3 regions of the Paenibacillus sp. CFBP13512 genome follow, and region 1 is predicted to be linked to each of the others. Evidence: riboswitches for the same ligand, from Rfam matches in the RefSeq annotation. Region 1 holds a riboswitch; each other region holds the start of a gene.
What was found. Region 1 has a riboswitch for S-adenosylmethionine ahead of PaeCFBP13512_RS13730 (methionine ABC transporter ATP-binding protein). Riboswitches for the same ligand answer to the same signal wherever they lie in the genome.
Positions count from the first base shown of each region.

Region 2: it holds a riboswitch for S-adenosylmethionine, as region 1 does, so the genes downstream of both, metA (homoserine O-acetyltransferase MetA) here and PaeCFBP13512_RS13730 (methionine ABC transporter ATP-binding protein) in region 1, are expected to answer to the same signal.
Region 3: it holds a riboswitch for S-adenosylmethionine, as region 1 does, so the genes downstream of both, PaeCFBP13512_RS02170 (2-hydroxyacid dehydrogenase) here and PaeCFBP13512_RS13730 (methionine ABC transporter ATP-binding protein) in region 1, are expected to answer to the same signal.

Region 1 is NZ_QGAD01000008.1:192,711-196,000, forward strand. Features, by position in the region: gene PaeCFBP13512_RS13720 (MetQ/NlpA family ABC transporter substrate-binding protein) at 1-5, opposite strand, end outside; gene PaeCFBP13512_RS13725 (methionine ABC transporter permease) at 135-803, opposite strand; gene PaeCFBP13512_RS13730 (methionine ABC transporter ATP-binding protein) at 803-1,819, opposite strand; SAM riboswitch class I at 2,003-2,165, opposite strand; gene PaeCFBP13512_RS13735 (COX15/CtaA family protein) at 2,347-3,246, opposite strand.
Region 2 is NZ_QGAD01000004.1:204,174-207,463, forward strand. Features, by position in the region: gene corA (magnesium/cobalt transporter CorA) at 1-886, opposite strand, end outside; SAM riboswitch class I at 1,353-1,488, shown strand; gene metA (homoserine O-acetyltransferase MetA) at 1,625-2,566, shown strand; gene PaeCFBP13512_RS07495 (aminotransferase class I/II-fold pyridoxal phosphate-dependent enzyme) at 2,615-3,290, shown strand, end outside.
Region 3 is NZ_QGAD01000001.1:493,297-496,586, forward strand. Features, by position in the region: gene PaeCFBP13512_RS02165 (FGGY-family carbohydrate kinase) at 1-503, opposite strand, end outside; gene PaeCFBP13512_RS02170 (2-hydroxyacid dehydrogenase) at 475-1,503, opposite strand; SAM riboswitch class I at 1,749-1,840, opposite strand; gene PaeCFBP13512_RS02175 (molybdopterin oxidoreductase family protein) at 2,063-3,290, shown strand, end outside.

The DNA.
Region 1 (3,290 bases):
TTCATCTTCTCTACCCCTTTATTGGTTTGGTATTTTAATTCATGCTATTGATATGCTGAACATCTTATTGTTGTCGATCTGACTACCTGAATATTCAGCAGAATTACCACATATAGACGATTCTTTATCTATATTTATCTTCTAGAGAAATGAACCACTAGACGATCGCCAAGCATTTGTAGAATCTGAACAATAATGACCATGATGACTACAGCCACTAACATTATCGCTGTATCATAGCGATAATAACCATAGTTGATCGCAAGTGTTCCGAGTCCTCCAGCACCAATCATTCCTGCCATCGCTGTATTTGATACTAGAGCAACGACAGTCACTGTCAATCCGGCAAGTAGTCCTGGCATAGCTTCGCGTACAAGTACACGTGTGACGATCTGCCAGAGAGAAGCTCCCATGGCATTGGCTGCTTCAATCACGCCACGATCTACTTCACGCAGTGCTGTCTCCACCAATCTGGCAAAAAACGGTGCAGCTGCAATGACTAACGGTGGAATCGTTCCCAGTACTCCGATTGTTGTACCTACTAGAATTTGCGTTAATGGCAATATGGCTACGATCAAAATGATAAACGGAACCGAGCGCAAAATATTAACGATAAATGCAATCACCGCATAGAAATAACGTACCCAAGCTACCGTAGAACGTCCTGTAATAAATAGTAATATACCTAGAGGCAATCCTAAAATTAAAGTAAATAACCCGGAAGCACCTACCATTTTGAGTGTATCTAGCGTTGCTGTACCGAATTCATTCCAATCGATTTGTGAAAAATCCAATTCACCCATCAGTTGATCACCTCCACATCCAGACCTTCAGCAGTTAATCCATCGAGTGTACGCTTAATGTCTCCTTCTGTTCCTTCAAAGCGAACAATCAGTTGTCCATAAGGTACATTTTTTAATGTTGAAATCGTTCCTTGCAAAATAGCAAAATCGACACCTGTATGACGTACCGTTTGCGAAAGAATCGATTGATACGTTTTGTCACCTAAAAATGAAACTTTAACAGTTAAAGAATTGGGAACATTTGGTGCTGTCCAAGACGTGTTCAATAGTTCAGCATTGTTGGATTCATTTAAAATAAAATCACGTGTCACTTCATGCTGTGGCTTCAAAAAAACGTCAGTGACAGGACCCTGTTCTACAATCCCACCACGATGAATAACAGCTACTTTATCGCAGATGCTCTGAATCACATGCATTTCATGTGTAATCAAAATGATTGTTAAATTAAACCGCTCATTGATATCAACTAACAATTTGAGAATCGAATTGGTGGTCTGAGGATCAAGTGCCGAAGTAGCTTCATCACAAAGTAATACATCAGGGTCACTTGCTAGTGAACGGGCAATTCCTACACGTTGTTTCTGTCCGCCAGATAATTGCGCAGGATATTTACTTGCATGATTCTCAAGTCCAACCAGAGCTAATAATTCTTTCACTTTTTCTTTAATTTTACGTTCTGGTGTTTTGACCAAGCGTAAAGGAAAAGCGATATTCTCATATACCGTTGCTGAAGATAATAGATTGAAATGCTGAAAAATCATTCCTATTTTACGTCGTCTCACTTGCAACCGTGCTTTGTTAAGCTTGGTCATATCAACGCCATCGATCCATACTTCACCGGAAGTTGGACGTTCAAGTAAGTTGATACATCGGATTAACGTACTTTTACCTGCACCCGAATGCCCAATTACACCGAAAATCTCACCTTTTTCGATCTTCAAATCGATACCGCTTAACGCAGGACTTAGATTTTTACCTTTGCCATACGTTTTAGTTATATTTTTTAACTCAATCACAGATGGGTGCTCCTTCCTTCTATCTCTTCATTCCTCAAGCGATATTACATTAATCATATATAAACCATCGAATAAGTCGGATATATTTTCATTATAATATATGTCGGTATTCGCTTCTCTCTTCTTTATACAAAAAAAGAACCCTTTCGCAGAAAAGGGTTCTCTATTATTAGAGATACTTCCTTCTCATCTGCCAAAATCACATTGCATTGACTGCACATGCCATTTTGAAGGAATTAGCACCATGACATTTTGGAAAATAGATTGCTACATTCACTGCAATCTATTTTCTAAAATCGGTTGCCGGGTTTCATCGGGCCAGTCCCTCCACCACTCTCGATAAGAAAATATGAAAAATTCGAATGAAAATGAAAATCTTTTCTCAGTATATTGAACTTCACACGCTTTGTCAAAGCAAAAATAAACATTTCCTAAGGAAATTAGAAATATTTTATTATTTAATAAAGTCGTTATACACAATCAGTATTGATTTTAAAGTATCCAGAAGCATATTAATAGTGTTGCTTTTATAGATTCTGTCCTATTTTGCCACGTGTACCACGGCTTAATTGCCATACTCGTACACTCATATAACATAACACACCGAACAAAATCTGAATCAATAGCGTATGCAACATACTGGAGAAGAAATACCATTCAGGTACTTTCATCGTTACAATATTCAACATTCCGCTTAGAATCTGCATAATGATAAAGACGATAGCTGTTACACCTAACTTACGAATACCCGGATTATACGGATGACGACGGTAAGCATAGTGTGCTAGAACCGCAATTACGATTAACAGACTATATGCTGCTACACGATGGAAAAAGGCTACAGCTACCCCACCGGATAATTCCGGTAAGATTGAACCGTTACACAGTAGTACTCCTGAACAACCACCTCTAGAATCGGTATGAGTTACAAAAGCACCTGTATACACTACCATATACGTATAGATCGTAGCAAACCACGTCAGATTACGCATCCCTTTACTCACCGGTGGTTCATCAGGAATCGGTAAATCTCCTTTTTGCTGATCCATCCGTCTTGCTCCAAGTGCCATCATCGACGAACTTGCAAAAGCAATCATCGCAAATCCAAAGTGAAGCGCCATAATAGGAGCAGATTGTGAGAATACAACAGCCAATGCGCCCATTACTGCTTGAACTAACACAAATAGTAATGTTAATGATGCATATACTTTAAGCTCACGATGCTTATTAAAAAAGATAAATCCGATAAAAGAAAATAATGCTGTTAAGCCCGCTAAAGCACTAATTGCCCGATGCGAATACTCGATAAGTGAAGAAATCGTATACGCTGGTACAAATTTGCCATGACATAGCGGCCATTCTGTTCCGCAACCGAGCCCTGAACCTGATTTCGTTACTACAAGTCCCCCCATTGTTGCTAAAAACATAACAACACAGGTGATAAAGCTCAACCATTTTAGATGTGTAGTTG
Region 2 (3,290 bases), on a different contig from region 1:
TGATCATAATCCCGATAACGAGCGGATAACCGAAGCGCCAATGTAATTCAGGCATATCTTCAAAGTTCATCCCATAAATACCGGTAATCACAGTCAATGGCATAAATATTGTTGTAATAGCTGTAAAGACACGCATAATTTCATTCGCTCGGTTCGAAATACTGGACTGATAAGCTTCTCGTAAGTTACCCATCAGATCGCGGAACGTATCGAACATCTCAGAGACTTTGACAGCATTTTCGTATACATCACTGAAATATTTTTGCAATTGATCGTCAATTAAGCGTAAGTCTTTTTTGTTCAATGTATTGATTACTTCACGCTGTGGTCCCAATACACGCTTGAGCCATAGAATTTCTCCACGTAGACCAATAATTTCATTCAAATGCGACTTTTTGGTATGCATCAATATATTTTCTTCCAACAGTTCGATTTGATCTTCAATCCGATCACCAACAGCGAAGTAATTATCAACCACCAGATCGACTAATAAATACATAAATTTATCGGCGCGACTCACTTCTTCTTCCCATAAAATAGGCTTGAGTACACGCAATTCATTAATTTTCTGCTTGGTGACTGTAATAATATAATGCCGTCCTAGAAAAATATTCAAGGCGCGCAAAAAAATCTCTTCGTTATCAAAACGAATACTGTTCACAACAATAAAGTAATGACTTTCATAAATCTCGATCTTCGGGCGTTGTTCTTCTTCACTTAGACAATCTTCTACAGCCAGATCATGGAGCATAAAGAGCGGTTGTAGTTCAATCAAATCTTCCAAATCTGCATCGATCCAATAAAATCCTTCTTCAGGTGCGATCAGTGTGTCGGTAATATTTTCTACTGGAGTGAATGCTCCAGCATTGACGTGCCGAACTTTCATTGTGTTCTACCCCTTTATTATGAAATGAGCAGGGAAAGAAGCGGCAACCGCACACTTATTTACAAAGCTTCGCTATAATTTATGAAAAACGGAGAAGATTTTTCAATAATGGCGCGTTACTCAAGTGCCCTATGGTTGTCGTTTGTTTCCTGCAATTTGTCCATCCGTCCTGCTGCCAACTGGGCCTCGGGTCGCCTTCCATTTTGAAATTCACCTCTTTGTTATCTATATATTTATGAAAACTATGAAAAAACGTCAAATACTTGTTAAGTATACCGTGGTCATGGAAGCCTTTCAAGCTTAAATAAGAATCCTGCTTGGAAATCAACCAATACAGTTACCAACAACCTATTTATCGGTTCAAAACAAGACATTTTTGACAGCACTTGACGACAGACGGTAGAATAGTATAAATTATGGTATAAGAAAAGTATTGAATTAATGTAATTACAAATTGAATAAGCAAATCTTATCAAGAGCAGGTGGAGGGACTAGCCCGATGAAACCCGGCAACCGGCGGTATGACCGCACGGTGCTAATTCTTGCAGAGATATAAGTTTGAGAGCATTATTTTAGACTTAATATCTGCTGACAGATGAGAGAGGCGTCTATTATATACGCGACAATATCGCAAATGACCTTTCTCAAGTATCAGGAGAAAGGTCATTTTTGTATATACGCATAATGAAGCTTTCTCCTGAATGATAAGAAATACACACATCCAAGGAGTGAATGAAGATGCCAATTAAGATTCCGGATAGCTTACCCGCCAAAGAAGTATTAACAGGTGAAAATATTTTCGTCATGGACGACAGTCAAGCTTTTCAACAGGATATTCGTCCATTACGGATTGCTATTTTAAATCTAATGCCTACGAAAGAAACAACCGAAACCCAATTATTGCGCTTGCTAGGAAATAGTCCGCTTCAAATCGATATTTATTTATTACATGCGCAATCGCATACATCGAAGAATACATCTACTGAATATTTGAACTTATTTTATAAAACGTTTGAAGAAGTCAAACATCTTCGCTTTGATGGTCTGGTCGTGACGGGTGCTCCTGTAGAAACGATGGATTTTGAAGATGTGAATTATTGGGAAGAGATTCAAGATATTTTTGATTGGAGTAAAAAGAACGTCACTTCAACCATGCATATCTGTTGGGCTTCACAAGCAGGTCTTTATCATCATTTCGGTGTACCCAAAGTAGATTTGGAAGAAAAATGTTTTGGTGTATTTCCACACACTTTAAATAAAGAAAATGTAAAATTACTACGAGGATTTGATGAGTTATACTTTGCGCCTCATTCTCGTCATACCGAAGTACGTCATGAAGATATTGCCAAGATTCCTGAATTAGAAATCTTATCAGAATCAGAAGAAGCTGGCGTATATCTAGCGGCAACTAAAGACGGCAGTCAAATTTTTGTGACAGGGCATTCGGAATATGATCCATTGTCACTGAAATGGGAATATGAACGTGATATCGCCAAAGGAATGGATGTCGCACCACCGAAAAATTATTTTCCAAATAATGATCCATCGCGTACACCACCATCCACATGGCGTGCGCATGCGAACTTATTATTTTCCAACTGGCTGAATTATTATGTATACCAAGAAACACCTTATGATTTGGAAAGTGCTAAAGCTGAAGCTGGTAATTACTGTATCTAAATTTGTGATAAACCCAATCGATTGTTATTCCAGAGGAGGAATTATAGTATGACGGATCATCATTCAAGCGAACGAACTCTTAACATTGAAAGCAGATTGGCACAGATCGGTTCTATCAATGAACCGACAACCGGAGCGATTAATTTTCCTATTTATCAATCGACCGCATTCCGTCATCCCGCTCTTGGTAAAAGTACAGGCTTTGATTATATTCGTACAACCAATCCAACTCGCGCTGTACTTGAACAAGCCGCAGCAGCATTAGAATCAGCAGATGCAGGATTTGCCTGTAGTTCCGGTATGGCTGCTTTGCAAACGATCTTTGCGCTGTTCGGTCAGGGAGATCATCTGGTCGTATCGCTTGATCTGTATGGCGGCACATATCGTCTTTTGGAACGTATTTTATCCAAATTTGGAGTGACTGCTTCTTATGTAGATACCAATGATCTAGAAGCATTAGAAAAAATAGTTCAACCCAATACCAAAGCTGTATTTATCGAGACGCCAACCAATCCTTTAATGATGGTAACTGATATTCAAGCCGTTGCTACATGGGCGAAAAGTCATCAATTGCTGACGATCGTTGATAACACGCTGTTGACTCCTTTTTTCCAGCGTCCGATTGAACTGGGAGCAGATATTGTCATTCATAGCGCTACCAAATATCTAGGTGGACATAATGATGTGTTAGCAGGATTGATTATGACCAAAGGGGAAGAGTTAT
Region 3 (3,290 bases), on a different contig from region 1:
AACGATCCACTGAGCGTATATGTCACCCAATCACTAATACTTGTCAAACGATGTAACCGTTGATACTGCTCTGAACGGCGTTCGCGTAACCCGACTAATTTCATCGCTGAAAATAAAGCAGATGGTGTTCTTCCTGTTCTATGATAAATAGACGATAGATCTGTATACTGTTCTTCCCACTCTCGTCCACGGTTATCAATATTCGGTAATCCTAAATACGATTCTCCTGCTTCGTCGATCAATACAATCCCTTGACGTTGACTAGTCGAAGTAATCGCTGTGATATGAATATCAGGTACTCTAGATAATGCTACCTTCGTCAACCCGGCAATCTGTTCCCACAATACTTCAGGTACAAAGTGACGTGCATCTGGATACTGTTCATCATTATGATAGACAATATCAGCGCGTTCGATCGATAATACGTTCCCATGGATATCAACAACGGCTACACGGGCATTACCTGTACCAATATCAAAGACTAGATAAGCTTGTTGTGTCATTGTTCATATCCTCCAAGATTGCTTTATTGTAGAGCACTTTCACATCGGTCTGCTGATGTTCGAACCAATCAATTAACGCGGTATTCATAATCTCTACATGATGATCTTCTACTTCATAAGTAGCACCTGCTAGATGCGGAATGGCTAATACATTCGGCAATGAAATCAATTCATAATCTTTGGGAAGTGGTGGTTCTTGATCAAATACATCAATAATCGCTCCACGAATCTGATTCTGTTGTAACCGTTCAACCAGTGCATCATGATCTACCACAATCGAACGAGCCGTATTTACAAAAATAGCGTCGCTTTTCATCGATTGTAATAATGTTTTATCGATCAATCCTTTGGTATCTTCAGTGACCGGTAAATGAATTGATATGATATCGCTGGTTGAAAATAACTCCTCTAACGATACTTTCTGATCACGTGGATCTGGGCTTGTCACATAAGGATCGTAATAACGAATATCACAAGGAAAGCTACGTAGAATACCTGCGGTACGCTGAGCTACAGCTCCAAAACCGACCATACCTACGGTTTTCCCTGCTAGTTCATTACCTTTGAATTTGAGATAAGCGGTTAAACTGCCGCTTTGCCATTGTTTGTCTTCCAACCATTGGCTGGATGGAATAATACGACGTAGAAAAGTAATCAGACTGCCTACAACCATTTCTGCTACAGCCTGTGCATTACGGGCAGGCGTATAAAAGACTGGAATACAGTGTTTGGTGGCAACAGGAACATCTACATTGGAAGGTGTTCCCCGGCAGACACCGATAAATTGTAGATTGGGCACCGATTGAATAACTTTTTCAGTCACCAGATCAAGTTCTGCAATCAGTCCATCTGCTTGTGTTTCTTGTAATAAAGAAATTAATTCGTCTTCTTGATAGGCTTGTCCATGATCTTTCCAACAACGATAGATAACTTCTCCAAAAGTATCCGCGAGTTGCTGACGACCTTGCTCGTTATAAGGGGCAGTAATTAATATTTTCATTATTGAATCTCCTTTGGTACACTTAGGTGCAGTGTTATTTAAGTGAAGCTTTAAAGTAAGAAAGTATAAACTTATAGCATGTTCTCCTTTTGATCCAAATGGAAGGATCATTTGAGATATAGATATGATGAGTAAAAGGATAAAATATAAAAAAACCTCTTTCCCAAATCAAGGAAAGAGGTTATCTAAATATTCACTATACTGTTGTATATCTACAAACAGCTAATGCAATAATTCATCCTGCTTTCCTATCTCCCAAGCGATTCAAGCTTGCTGGAATTGGCACGTTTTTGCCGAGGTTTCGTAGGGCCAGTCCCTCCACCTCTCTGGATAGAAAATCTAATGTATGCAGTTGTCGAAAAAACTTGCAAATCAGGATCAGACACGATAAGGTATAAAACATCTAATTTTGTCGAATTCGAAATAATTTTCTTAATTCTAATTAAACCTAGTAAAAAAGTCAACATTAAATCTAAAATTTGATTTATGATAAATACAACATGTACACATCGTATGTATAATTTAAATTGTTTGATGTATTTTGAAAGGAGCTTGGTATATGTCTACTTATATTGATCAACAAGATGGGGTATTTCCTTCTGTCTGCTCACTCGATTGTCCCGATCAATGCGGACTGCTTGTTCATAAAGAAAAGGGTAAAATCGTCAAAATTGCAGGCGATCCTAATCATCCTGTTACTAAAGGCAATATCTGCAATAAAGTTCGCAATATGGCTGAACGTATCTATGATACAAAGCGTCTGACGACTCCGCTTAAACGTGTTGGCGCTAAAGGAGAAGGATCATTTGAGCCTATTTCGTGGGAAGACGCTATCTCTACCATTACATCGAATTGGAAACAAATGATTGCTACATCAGGTCCTGAAAGTATTCTTCCTTACAGTTTCTACGGAAATATGGGTAATCTGTCAGCAGAAGGTATGGATCGTCGCTTTTTCCATCATATGGGTGCAAGTCTATTAGAACGTACGATTTGTACAGCTGCCGGTTCAGCAGGATATAAATATACAATGGGTGGCAGTATCGGTACCGATCCTGAAGATACTGTAGATACACAGCTTTTTATTTTCTGGGGAATCAATGCAGTAAGTACTAATATGCATCAAGTCACTTTAGCTCAACAAGCTCGCAAAAAAGGCGCTAAAGTGATTGTTATCGATGTTCACAAAAATCAAACCGGTCGATCAGCAGATTGGTTTATCCCTATTTTGCCGGGGACGGATAGTGCACTTGCTCTAGGCATGATGCATATTTTATTTGCCGAACATAAAGTAGACCAAGCTTTTATGGAGCAATATACTGTAGGGCATGAACAACTTCGTGAGCATGTGAAACAATACGATCCAGCCACAGTATCTGCGATTACAGGCGTACCTGTCGATGATCTGTATCGTTTAACACGTATGTATGGAGATGCCAGCCCTGCTCTAATTCGCATCGGAAATGGATTACAACATCATGACAATGGTGGTATGAATGTACGTACCATTACGTGTCTGCCTGCGATTACAGGGCAATGGTTAGTACGTGGCGGTGGTGCAATCAAATCCAATACATTCCAGCTTAGCTTTAACGAAGAAGCATTACAGCGTCCAGACTTGCTCATCAATCGCAATACGCGCTCTTTCAATATGAACCAATTAGGTCGTGTATTATTAGAAGAATCTGAACCTGTACAGTCTCTGTATGTGTATAATTCGAATCCTGCTGTTGTCACTCCTGAATCTAGTAAAGTGCGCCAAGGATTAGCGCGTGAAGATTTATTTA